3 regions of the Shewanella sp. NKUCC06_TVS genome follow, and region 2 is predicted to be linked to each of the others. Evidence: predicted binding sites of a transcription regulator. Region 2 holds the regulator's gene; each other region holds the start of a gene.
The links. The regulator sigma-54, encoded in region 2, starts transcription at its own class of promoters, with help from an activator protein. The targets are predictions, from matches to a motif close to GTTGGCACGNNNNTNGNNT.

Region 1 (3,281 bases), on a different contig from region 2:
TAAACCGGGTGTAGGCTCTTGCCTCAGTGATGCCGCCATTGCTGGTGTGACTAATTTACGTGTGTATCATCACGATGCCATGGAAGTATTAGAACATGCGATTGCTGACGGTTCATTAGCCCGAGTGCAATTGTTCTTCCCAGATCCTTGGCATAAAAAACGTCACCATAAACGCCGCATCGTACAAGCTGAATTTGCCGAACTTATTCGTCGCAAGCTAAAAATTGGCGGTGTGTTCCATATGGCAACTGACTGGGAAGAATACAGCGAGCATATGTTAGAGGTGATGCAAGCCGCACCGGGTTATCAAAACCAGTCGGCCGACGGCAGTGTGGTGCCGCGTCCTGATCATCGTCCATTGACAAAGTTTGAAGCCCGCGGCCATAGACTGGGTCACGGTGTATGGGATCTGATGTTTGAGCGTATCGCTTAATCACGAACTCAATTTTAGCTAATTTTAAACACAAAAGGGAAAATCACTATGGCAACTAATCGTAGCCGTCGTTTACGTAAGAAAATGCGCGTTGATGAATTCCAAGAGTTAGGTTTCGATATGGCTTGGACTTTTGATGCATCAGTATCTGAAGCCGATATCGATGCAACTGTAGATAAATTCATCGATGAAGTGATCGAAACCCGTAAATTAGGTTTCCATGGCGGCGGCCACATCGAATGGGAAGGCATTATCGCCACCCAAACGATTGGTAAATGTACCGAAGAAGATATTGCTGCAGTTAAGGCATTCTGGGCGACCCAAAAAGTGTCTCAGGTTGAAGTTAGCGAACTGTACGACATTTGGTGGGGTTAATGCCCGAGTTGGCATTACTTGAGGAAGTGGTCGAGAAAGTTCGACCCTTGCTCGGCCAAGGAAAGGTTGCAAATTATATCCCCGCACTGGCCAGCGTTGATGCTGGCAAATTAGGCATTGCCGTCACGACTGTTGACGGTGAAACTTTAGGTGCGGGCGATTACCTTGAGCCGTTTTCGATTCAAAGTATCTCCAAAGTTTTCAGCTTAACCTTAGCGTTAACTTTATATGAAGAAGCCGAAATCTGGAGCCGTGTTGGCAAAGAACCTTCGGGCCATTCATTCAACTCTTTAGTACAAGTCGAGTTAGAACGTGGCAAGCCGCGTAATCCCTTTATCAATGCTGGCGCGTTAGTGATTGCTGACTTATTGCAGAGTCGTTTAGGTGCTCCTAAACACAGAATGCTTGAGTTAGTCAGGCAACTAAGCCAAAACGATAAAGTGTGTTTCGATAAACAAGTAGCAGATTCAGAATATCAGCATAGTGCGCGCAATGCGGCTATCGCTTATTTGATGAAGTCCTTTGGTAATTTTCAAGGCGATGTTGATACTGTGCTGCGCACCTATTTTCATTATTGCGCCTTGAAGATGAATTGTGCTGACTTGTCTAAGGCTATGTTGTATTTGGCTAATCGCGGCAAAAGTATCACAGGGACTGAGCTTATCTCTCAAGTGCAAACTCGACAACTTAACGCTCTGTTGGCAACCTCGGGCTTATACGATGGTGCGGGTGAGTTTGCTTATCGTGTTGGTATGCCAGGTAAAAGTGGCGTCGGCGGCGGTATTATTGCCGTGATCCCTGGAGAACTGTCGATTTGTGTATGGTCGCCAGAACTCGATAATAATGGCAACTCACTTGCGGGCACTGCGATGCTTGAGCATCTAAGTCAGCGTCTCGGCCGTTCTATTTTCTAGCTTTACCTCACGTTTTTATTAGCACTATCAGACTAAATGTTAGCGAATTTCGCTAATGACCTTTTAGTGCTAACTTTAAAAAAATCAACATAATCAAATTTTTATAATGTTGGCACGTCTCCTGCTATAAGCTATTCAGTAGTTTAGGTTTATCGAATTATTCAGATTAAAGGACGAACAAAAATGAAATTAAATAAGTTATTAACTGGATTTGCATTATCTGGCGTGATTTTAGGAACATCTAGCGTACAGCTGGCGCAAGCACAAATAGAGCCAAAAATAGATGAGCGCTGTGAAGTCTCCTTAAATTATGACGTTATGGTTGAGCCTAAAAAATTAGTCATGAGCGAGAAGGGCACAGAAAAGTATCGTATCGAAGTTGACAAGTTATTTGTGGAAGGTAAGCAAGTTAACTTAACCGACAAGCAGAAAAAATTGGTTACTCAATATGCCGATGAAGTTTCGACTCAAGTGCCAGAAGTGATTGAACTGGTGAATGAGGCAGTATCTCTTGCTTCCAAAGCGGTTGGTATGGCCTTAACACCTTTAATGGGTGATGCCGCTGGTGCAAAATTTGATGAAATGATGGCTGGCGTTCAAAAACGTGTTGACTCAGTGGCTTACAAGAATGGTGATAGCTTCTATTTATGGGCGACTGAAGACTCGATGCAAAGTACATTTAACGATGAATTCGAGCAGGAAATGGAACAAATTGTCCAGAATTCAATTGGCGCAATTATGATGAACTTAGGTGGCCAAATCATGTCTGGTGGCGGTGAAAATTTTGAAGCCAAGATGGATACCTTCTCCAAAAAAATGGACAATTTAGGCCAAGATATTGAGCAACAAGTGGAGAGCCAATCTAAGGGATTAGAAGCTAAGGCTGACCGTTTGTGCGACCGATTTGAAAATTTGTTAGTGCTTGAAAATCAATTGCGCCAAGAAGTGCCAGAACTAGCGCCTTATGTGTTGACACAAAACTCAACCAAGGAACTGCGTGAATAGTTCTTGCAAATAGTTCTTGTAAATATCTCTTACGAATCGCCCTTATTTTTAACTGCAATAACTTCTATCTCCTTGTGCATGAGTCAAACTTGAATGCTACGCCCCTAGTCAATTAATCGACTAGGGGCTTTTTTATTGGCTACTGTTTAATCGTGGCGACAACCTTTATGGCTAAGTTGATGTGGCTTATAGGCTAGGCTTGCAGCGATTTAGTTCGGAATGTTACAGTCTAGAGACGAATATTTGGTATACTCTTAAAATATAATTAAAAGCTGGCATATCAGTCAGATATAACCCCCTACTTTAGTGTACTTTTTCGGTCTAAATCTCTGCGTTATATCATTTTGATGCGAGATATCAATGCTATGGTTATTTTTAAGCGATGATTACGCTAACCATAGCTGCTCACCGAAAGTTAATATCATTGTCGTAAACAGCTTAAGGCGACTTCCATGTTAGAACTGTTAGAACCTATTGCGATTTTTACTCATGTGGCCAGAGCAGGTAGTTTTAGTGCCGCCGCAAGAAGGCTTGGGATCTCTAAGTCTAAGGTC
Region 2 (3,281 bases):
AAGTCGGCTTCGGTGGGCATTCCGTGCTTAAAGCCAAAGGACTCGAAGTTGATCACGAGTTCTTTATCGACACTACCAAGGAGAATTTGTCTGACTTGGTCGCTTAAATCATAGATATTCAGATTCGACGTATCTATGTAGTGATCGACCAGTTTTGACATAGGCTCGAGCAGTTTTCCCTCCAGCTTTATCGCTTCTTGCAAAGAGACTCGGCTCTTCGACAAAGGATGCAAACGGCGGGTTTCGCTGTAACGCTTAAGCAGAATTTTATCGCTGGAGTTAAGGAAGAAGCTCGTTAACTCAGTATCTGGAGGTAGGCTAGCGAGTTGTTTTACTAAGACCTTATCCTGCTCAGGCATGTTACGCACGTCGACACTGATGGCGACGAGATCGTTACTGCCTTTGAGTTGCTCAAGCAAACTGCCAATCAATGGCAAGGGAAGGTTATCGACACAATAATAGCCGAGATCTTCGAGTACCCTAAGGGCGACAGATTTGCCTGAGCCTGAGCGGCCCGACACTATGACCAGTTTCATCCAGTGATTACCTGATAGAGTTCCGTTTCATCATGCGTCTTGCGTAATTGCTTTAATATTTGCTTGTCGCTCAGCTTTTCGGCCATGCAAGACAAGGTACTTAAGTGCTGCTGACATTGGTCTGCAGGCACCAGTAGTGCAAATAAAATATCAACAGGTTGCTTATCGATAGCATCAAATGCTATCGGCTCTTCACACTTAATTAGTATGGCAATGGGCTGATCTATATCGGCTAGTCGACCATGTGGAATGGCGATGCCGTTACCTATACCTGTGCTCCCCATCTTTTCGCGCGCCACTAGGCTTTCGAATATCTCTTGAGATGAGAGGGTCGGGTACTGGGCAGCGACTAAGTCGCTGATGAGTTCCAGTACCTTTTTCTTGCTGCCCGGAGTGGCGCAGGTAGTGCACTCCGGCCGCAGTATGGTACAAAGTTCCATTATTAGTGTTTTGTTAACTTCTCTTTGTGTTTAATAACCTGACGGTCAAGCTTGTCAATCAGGGCGTCTATAGCGGCATACATGTCAGCATGCTCTGAAGTCGCAAAAACTTCACCACCTATGAGGTTTATTCTCGCTTCGGCAATCTGCTGCATTTTCTCAACATTGAGCACAACGTGCACATTATTGATCTGTTCGAAATGGCGTTCAAGTTTTGAAAACTTTTCTTCTACATATGCACGTAACGATTCGGTAATTTCGATATGGTGCCCACTTAGGTTTATTTGCATAGAAACGTCCTCCGATATCCACTGTAGGTTATAAACTTTTACGCTGATTAGAAGGTGGAATAAGCATAGCCTCTCGGTACTTCGCAATGGTTCTGCGGGCTACGTTGATCCCTTGTTCTGCCAGAAGTTGAGCCATCTTACTATCGCTTAATGGTTTTTTCTGGTTTTCCGCTGCCACCAGTTTCTTTATAAAGGCTCTGATTGCTGTGGATGAGCACTCACCACCATCGTCAGTACCGACGTGGCTAGAGAAGAAGTATTTTAGTTCAAAAAGTCCCTTAGGGGTATGCATGTATTTTTGAGTTGTGACCCGTGAGATGGTGGACTCATGCATTTCTACCGCTTCGGCAATATCGTTAAGCACCATAGGCTTCATGGCTTCTTCACCGTACTCAAAGAAACCCTGCTGATATTGCACTATGCAATTAGCAACTTTAAGCAAAGTATCGTTACGGCTTTCTAAGCTCTTAATAAACCATTTAGCCTCTTGCAGATGGCCGCGAATAAATTGGCTATCGGCTTGGTTTTTGGTACTGCGTGCCATAGAAGCATAATGTTGATTTACATTGATTTTTGGCATGCAGTCAGGATTAAGCTCAACAACCCAGCGGCCATTTTTCTTCGACACAGACACATCTGGGATAACGTATTCGTCATTATTGGGCGTGATCAACAAACCTGGGCGAGGATTGAGGGTTTGGATAAGTGCTATACCATCCCTTAATTCATCTTCTTTTAATTTAGTTTTACGCATCAATAACCTAAAATCACGGGCGGCGATCAGATCTAAATGATCTTTGATCAGCATACGGGCGTTTTCTAGGTTGGGAGTATCAGCGGCGAAATGCGACAGTTGGATCAACAGGCATTCACTTAAATCGCGGGCGGCAACGCCTATGGGATCAAAATGCTGAATGCGCTTGAGTACGGCTTCGACTTCGTCAAGCTCAACTTCAGGATTGCCCATGGCTTCGAGAATTTCTTCAGTGCTTTGGGTGAGATAGCCCTGATCGTCGATGGCATCAATAATGGCGGTGGCAATGGCTAAATCGGTTTCAGAAAACGGCGTGAGGTTTTTTTGCCATTCTAAGTGTTCGTACAAACCTTCACTGGTCTCGCCTTGGAAGGGCATATCGTCTTCACGACTGCCGCCGGGGCCTGAGTTTGGGGAGGCGGTAAACACTTCATCCCATGTGGTGTCCATGGGGAGCTCATCGGGCATGGATTCTTTGGTTAGCGACTCTGCCGTGTCTATGGTGGAGCTGTCTTTTTCTGGTGGCAGAGTGCTAGATTCACTGAAGTCCGTATCGGATAGCGTTTGGTTTACAGGGGTTTTAGTGGCGTCGAATTGATCCTCTTCCAGCTCGAGAAGGGGATTAGAATCTAATGCTTGCTGGATCTCTTGCTGCAGTTCTAATGACGACAGTTGCAACAGACGTATGGCCTGTTGTAATTGTGGCGTCATGGTTAACTGTTGACCCAGTTTGAGCTGGAGTGACGCTTTCATGTTACCGCTGATCCCTACGTTATTATTGTTGGAGGAGGTCGCTTATTATCATTTTGAGTGAAGCCCAATGGCGGTATAAATTGTCTCCATAGGCTTCGCTCGAGTAACTATAGCCTGAATTGTTCACCTAAGTACACAGCCCTAACTTGCTGATTGTCTAAGATCTCTGCTGGAGTTCCTTCGGCAATCAGGTTTCCGTGACTCACAATATAAGCATGTTCACATACATCTAATGTCTCGCGGACATTATGGTCTGTGATCAGTACGCCAAGGCCGCGACTTTTGAGTTGTTCGATAATCTTCTTGATGTCGATAACCGAAATAGGATCGACGCCGGCAAACGGTTCATCGAGCAAAATGAACTTAGGATTAGCGGCTAAAGCCCGCGCAATTTCGACGCGACGACGTTCGCCACCCGACAATGACATGCCTTGGCTGTCACGGATGTGGGTGATATGAAACTCTTCGAGCAGATGTTCTAGTTCTTCTTCTCGTTCTTCGTTTTTAA
Region 3 (3,281 bases), on a different contig from region 2:
AACATCCTGGTATTTTCGCCAGTTTTAAACGTATGTGGCAAAACCTTTTCGGTAAACGTTAACTTCTGTGAGCGACATTTTTATTATCAACCTAAGTATTAACTCAACCTAAGCGTGGCTTATTTTAGGTTGAGTTCTGCAAGGGGATAAACAGATGTTATTGATGATCCCAAGACAGATTCGACACTATGCGGCAAGGCTCGCAGCGAAAATGGAACATATCCAATAAAGGTTCATCGAGTTTCCAATCATGACTGCCACAACGTGGGCAAGGTCGCGTTTTTTCTGTGGCTAAATCTTGGCCGCCAACGCGATATAAGTAGTAATAGGTCGGGATCTGAGTGAGATATTCGATACGACCGCGCAAATCCCAACCTCTACGAAATAAATCACTGTCCGGACTCGATAATTCCTCAAGTGCGGCAAATTCTGCCTTGGTGGCCGCCGCCATTTGTAACTCATCACAGGCTTGCCATTCGCTCTGCCAACGGATAATGCGCTTATGATCGCCATTAAAGGTTGCGGGTAAACGGTACAGGGGAATGGGCAATAAATTGTCGCCGCTGCGTAGGGGCGAGCACATATGCACAAAACTGGTGTATAGCAGTTGCCAGCTGGGTGTTTCGGTATTACTTACTTCAGAATTGATATCCTGACCAATAAACTTTTCCCGCGGCGCGAGTAGTTTAGCGTCGGTTAATTCTACTAAGGCTTTTTTGACCCAAGGGCTGTGATATTTGTGCGCTAAACTGCTTTTCTCTGGCATCAATAAACGCACTCTAAACTCACCATCATTAAAGGCGACCGCAAATTCTCGCCCTAAGATTTGACCATTAGCTCGATAGGCTTCAAGGAGCTGATTAATTGCCTTCTCGGCGGCAGATATCGTGGTGTCGGCGAAGCATTCGAAGCGCAGTTCAGTGACAAACATTAAGCTGTTTTTCCTTGGATTTCTAATAAGTTGATGCGTTGTTTAAGTTCAAGCAGTTCGTTTTTTAATTGCATTATTTCTGTTTTTTGCTGCTCAGCATGACGTTCAAAATACGCCTGTTGCATCTGCAGGCGCTCGGCGAGCACTGCAAGGGTTAAGGTATCGTTAGTTGCGGGAGTGTCAGTTGTAGGGCTGATAGTTTGCAACTCAGCTAAACGCTCGCGATCCGCCTTAGGCATAGATTTAAATTGCTGTAAGCCTTGGATCAATATAGGTAAAGGTAGGCTACTACCTAAACGGGTTTTAATTAAGGCAAGGCTCGGTACTTTACCGCAGGCTTCGAGCGAACGTGCGGCCGCTAATACTTGGTCAAGGGGACTCATAATTAGCAAAATTCCTTAATTTGTTGAATTGTTTAAACCAATTTTAAAATAATAATTAATTTTTTCATTTAAAAACAGTGTGTTGTCTTGTGGCATTTATTTTGCTTATTGTCCAGCCGAAATACCATTTTTTAAGCTTCAATAATAATTACACAGGATGTCACATGATGAACCATAAATTGAATAACAAACTTATCGCCATCACTTTTTTAGGGCTCGCAAGCTTAGGTCTTAGCGGCTGCGTGGTCAATGTCGGTGATGGAGAATCGGGCTGGGATAGCAGCGAATCTTGGGAGAAAGTGCAGGATAAAAATCGCACTAACTTAACCAAACTGAGCTTAGGCATGCCTAAAGACCAAGTGATGATCTTAATGGGCACCGCTGATTTTAGTGAAGCCTATATTCAACAAAGTGCTCAACAAGGTGAAGCCAATAAAGAAGTCTTAGTGTTGTTTTATCGTACCCAGCGTAATAATGGCGATGGAAAAACCACTAAGGATGAATGCACGCCTATCGTGCTGAGCAACAATGCCTTAGTGGGTTGGGGTGAAACGGCTTACGGTAAAATCTGAACCAACGAGTCTTATCGTTTACGTAGCTGAGTGTCTAATTGCTCAATGGGCTCAGTCCAGAGGGCATCGGCTTCTAAACCTTCAATGATAAAGCTCTTTTGGGCAGGGGTCCAAAAGGGCGCTTGGCTTAAATGGATGTGATGGTCGATATCATGGGTTGCAATAAACTGTGCTATGGCCTCGTCGCTACTGTCTAAACCGAGTTGCTCAAACAAGTGGCTTAAGTCTACTGGAGTTGTATCCATCATTATTTCCTTTTCAGTATAGTGCCTTCGTTTAGAGTAAGCGCCTGATTGAAAAATGCAATCTATGATTAAAATTTGCACTTTTTAGTTTCCTTGGTAGATTAACAGTTACGCATAAAAAGTGTGAGCTAAGTCAAGGAATGCTAACGATGGACAATGAAATTCTGGAGGACTGCCGCGCAGTCTATTTGACCGCGGAAGACTTACGCATTGCCGCTTCTATTCTCTATAACGCTTACCATGATGATCCTTTTTTTGTCGATTCACTCTTTACCTCAGACAAAGCCGCTTATGAGCAAAAATTACGCGCTGCAATCAGGGAAGAACTCAATACGTTATGGCAACAAAAACAAGCCCTCATTGGTTTATTCGACCATGAAAGACTCTTTGGGTTAGCCTGTGTAGTCACTCAAGAAGTGCCTTTAGGAGAAGGGCGTTATTGGCACTGGCGCTTAAAGATGTTGTTAGGTACAGGTTGGCAATCGACTCAAGCACTAATGAACAAAGAGTCCAGTATTATTGAGCTTTTACCCAGTAAGCACTGCGGTATTTTGCAGTTTATTGCTCTTGCACCAAATGAACAGCACAAAGGACTTGGACATAAGTTAGTGCAAGCTGTGGTGAGTTGGTGTGATGAGCAGCCTGATTTGGATGGCATTGGTGTGTTTATCGCTCAGGAGAACCACTTGCAACTGTTTACTCAGCATAACTTTGTATCCATAGGCGAGCTGAGTATTGGCAGTATTCATGGCCAGCTTTTATTCTATTCGGTTCAACAAGATGACTAACTCTTATAAACGTTTCGCCGATTTTTATCCTTTCTATTTATCCCAACACCAGCACCCGACTTGTCGGAAATTACACTTTGTTGGCAGTTGTTTAGTTCTGCTGCTGATTGGTATTACCTTGGTTTCACAAGCTTGGTGGCTATGTTGGTTTATTCCTATTGTTGGTTATGGTTTTGCATGGGTGGGACACTTCGTATTTGAGAAGAATCGACCTGCGACATTTCAGTATCCCTTTTACAGTTTGATGGCAGATTGGGTGATGTTTGCTCAGATGATCCGCCGCTTTTTTAAACGTTAAAAAAATTTCCCGAGTGAGATGCCCATGCCCGTGTGAGAGATCGCTTACAAACGTTGTAGGACAT

Region 1: KO531_RS12155 (YggN family protein) is a predicted target of sigma-54. The motif match lies at 1,831-1,849, and genes of this name have one in related genera.
Region 3: KO531_RS01185 (DUF3192 domain-containing protein) is a predicted target of sigma-54. The motif match lies at 1,403-1,421, and genes of this name have one in related genera.

The regions. Positions count from the first base shown of each region.
Region 1 is NZ_JAHKQX010000009.1:178,281-181,561, forward strand. Features, by position in the region: gene trmB (tRNA (guanosine(46)-N7)-methyltransferase TrmB) at 1-433, shown strand, start outside; gene KO531_RS12145 (YggL family protein) at 482-808, shown strand; gene glsB (glutaminase B) at 808-1,722, shown strand; gene KO531_RS12155 (YggN family protein) at 1,906-2,727, shown strand; gene KO531_RS12160 (LysR family transcriptional regulator) at 3,180-3,281, shown strand, end outside.
Region 2 is NZ_JAHKQX010000004.1:77,924-81,204, reverse strand. Features, by position in the region: gene rapZ (RNase adapter RapZ) at 1-536, opposite strand, end outside; gene ptsN (PTS IIA-like nitrogen regulatory protein PtsN) at 533-976, opposite strand; gene hpf (ribosome hibernation promoting factor) at 979-1,266, opposite strand; gene KO531_RS05775 (RNA polymerase factor sigma-54) at 1,295-2,773, opposite strand; gene lptB (LPS export ABC transporter ATP-binding protein) at 2,881-3,281, opposite strand, start outside.
Region 3 is NZ_JAHKQX010000001.1:302,661-305,941, forward strand. Features, by position in the region: gene syd (SecY-interacting protein) at 1-62, shown strand, start outside; gene KO531_RS01175 (Zn-ribbon-containing protein) at 158-931, opposite strand; gene KO531_RS01180 (hypothetical protein) at 931-1,314, opposite strand; gene KO531_RS01185 (DUF3192 domain-containing protein) at 1,479-1,886, shown strand; gene KO531_RS01190 (DUF2789 domain-containing protein) at 1,898-2,131, opposite strand; gene KO531_RS01195 (GNAT family N-acetyltransferase) at 2,281-2,919, shown strand; gene KO531_RS01200 (DUF962 domain-containing protein) at 2,912-3,217, shown strand.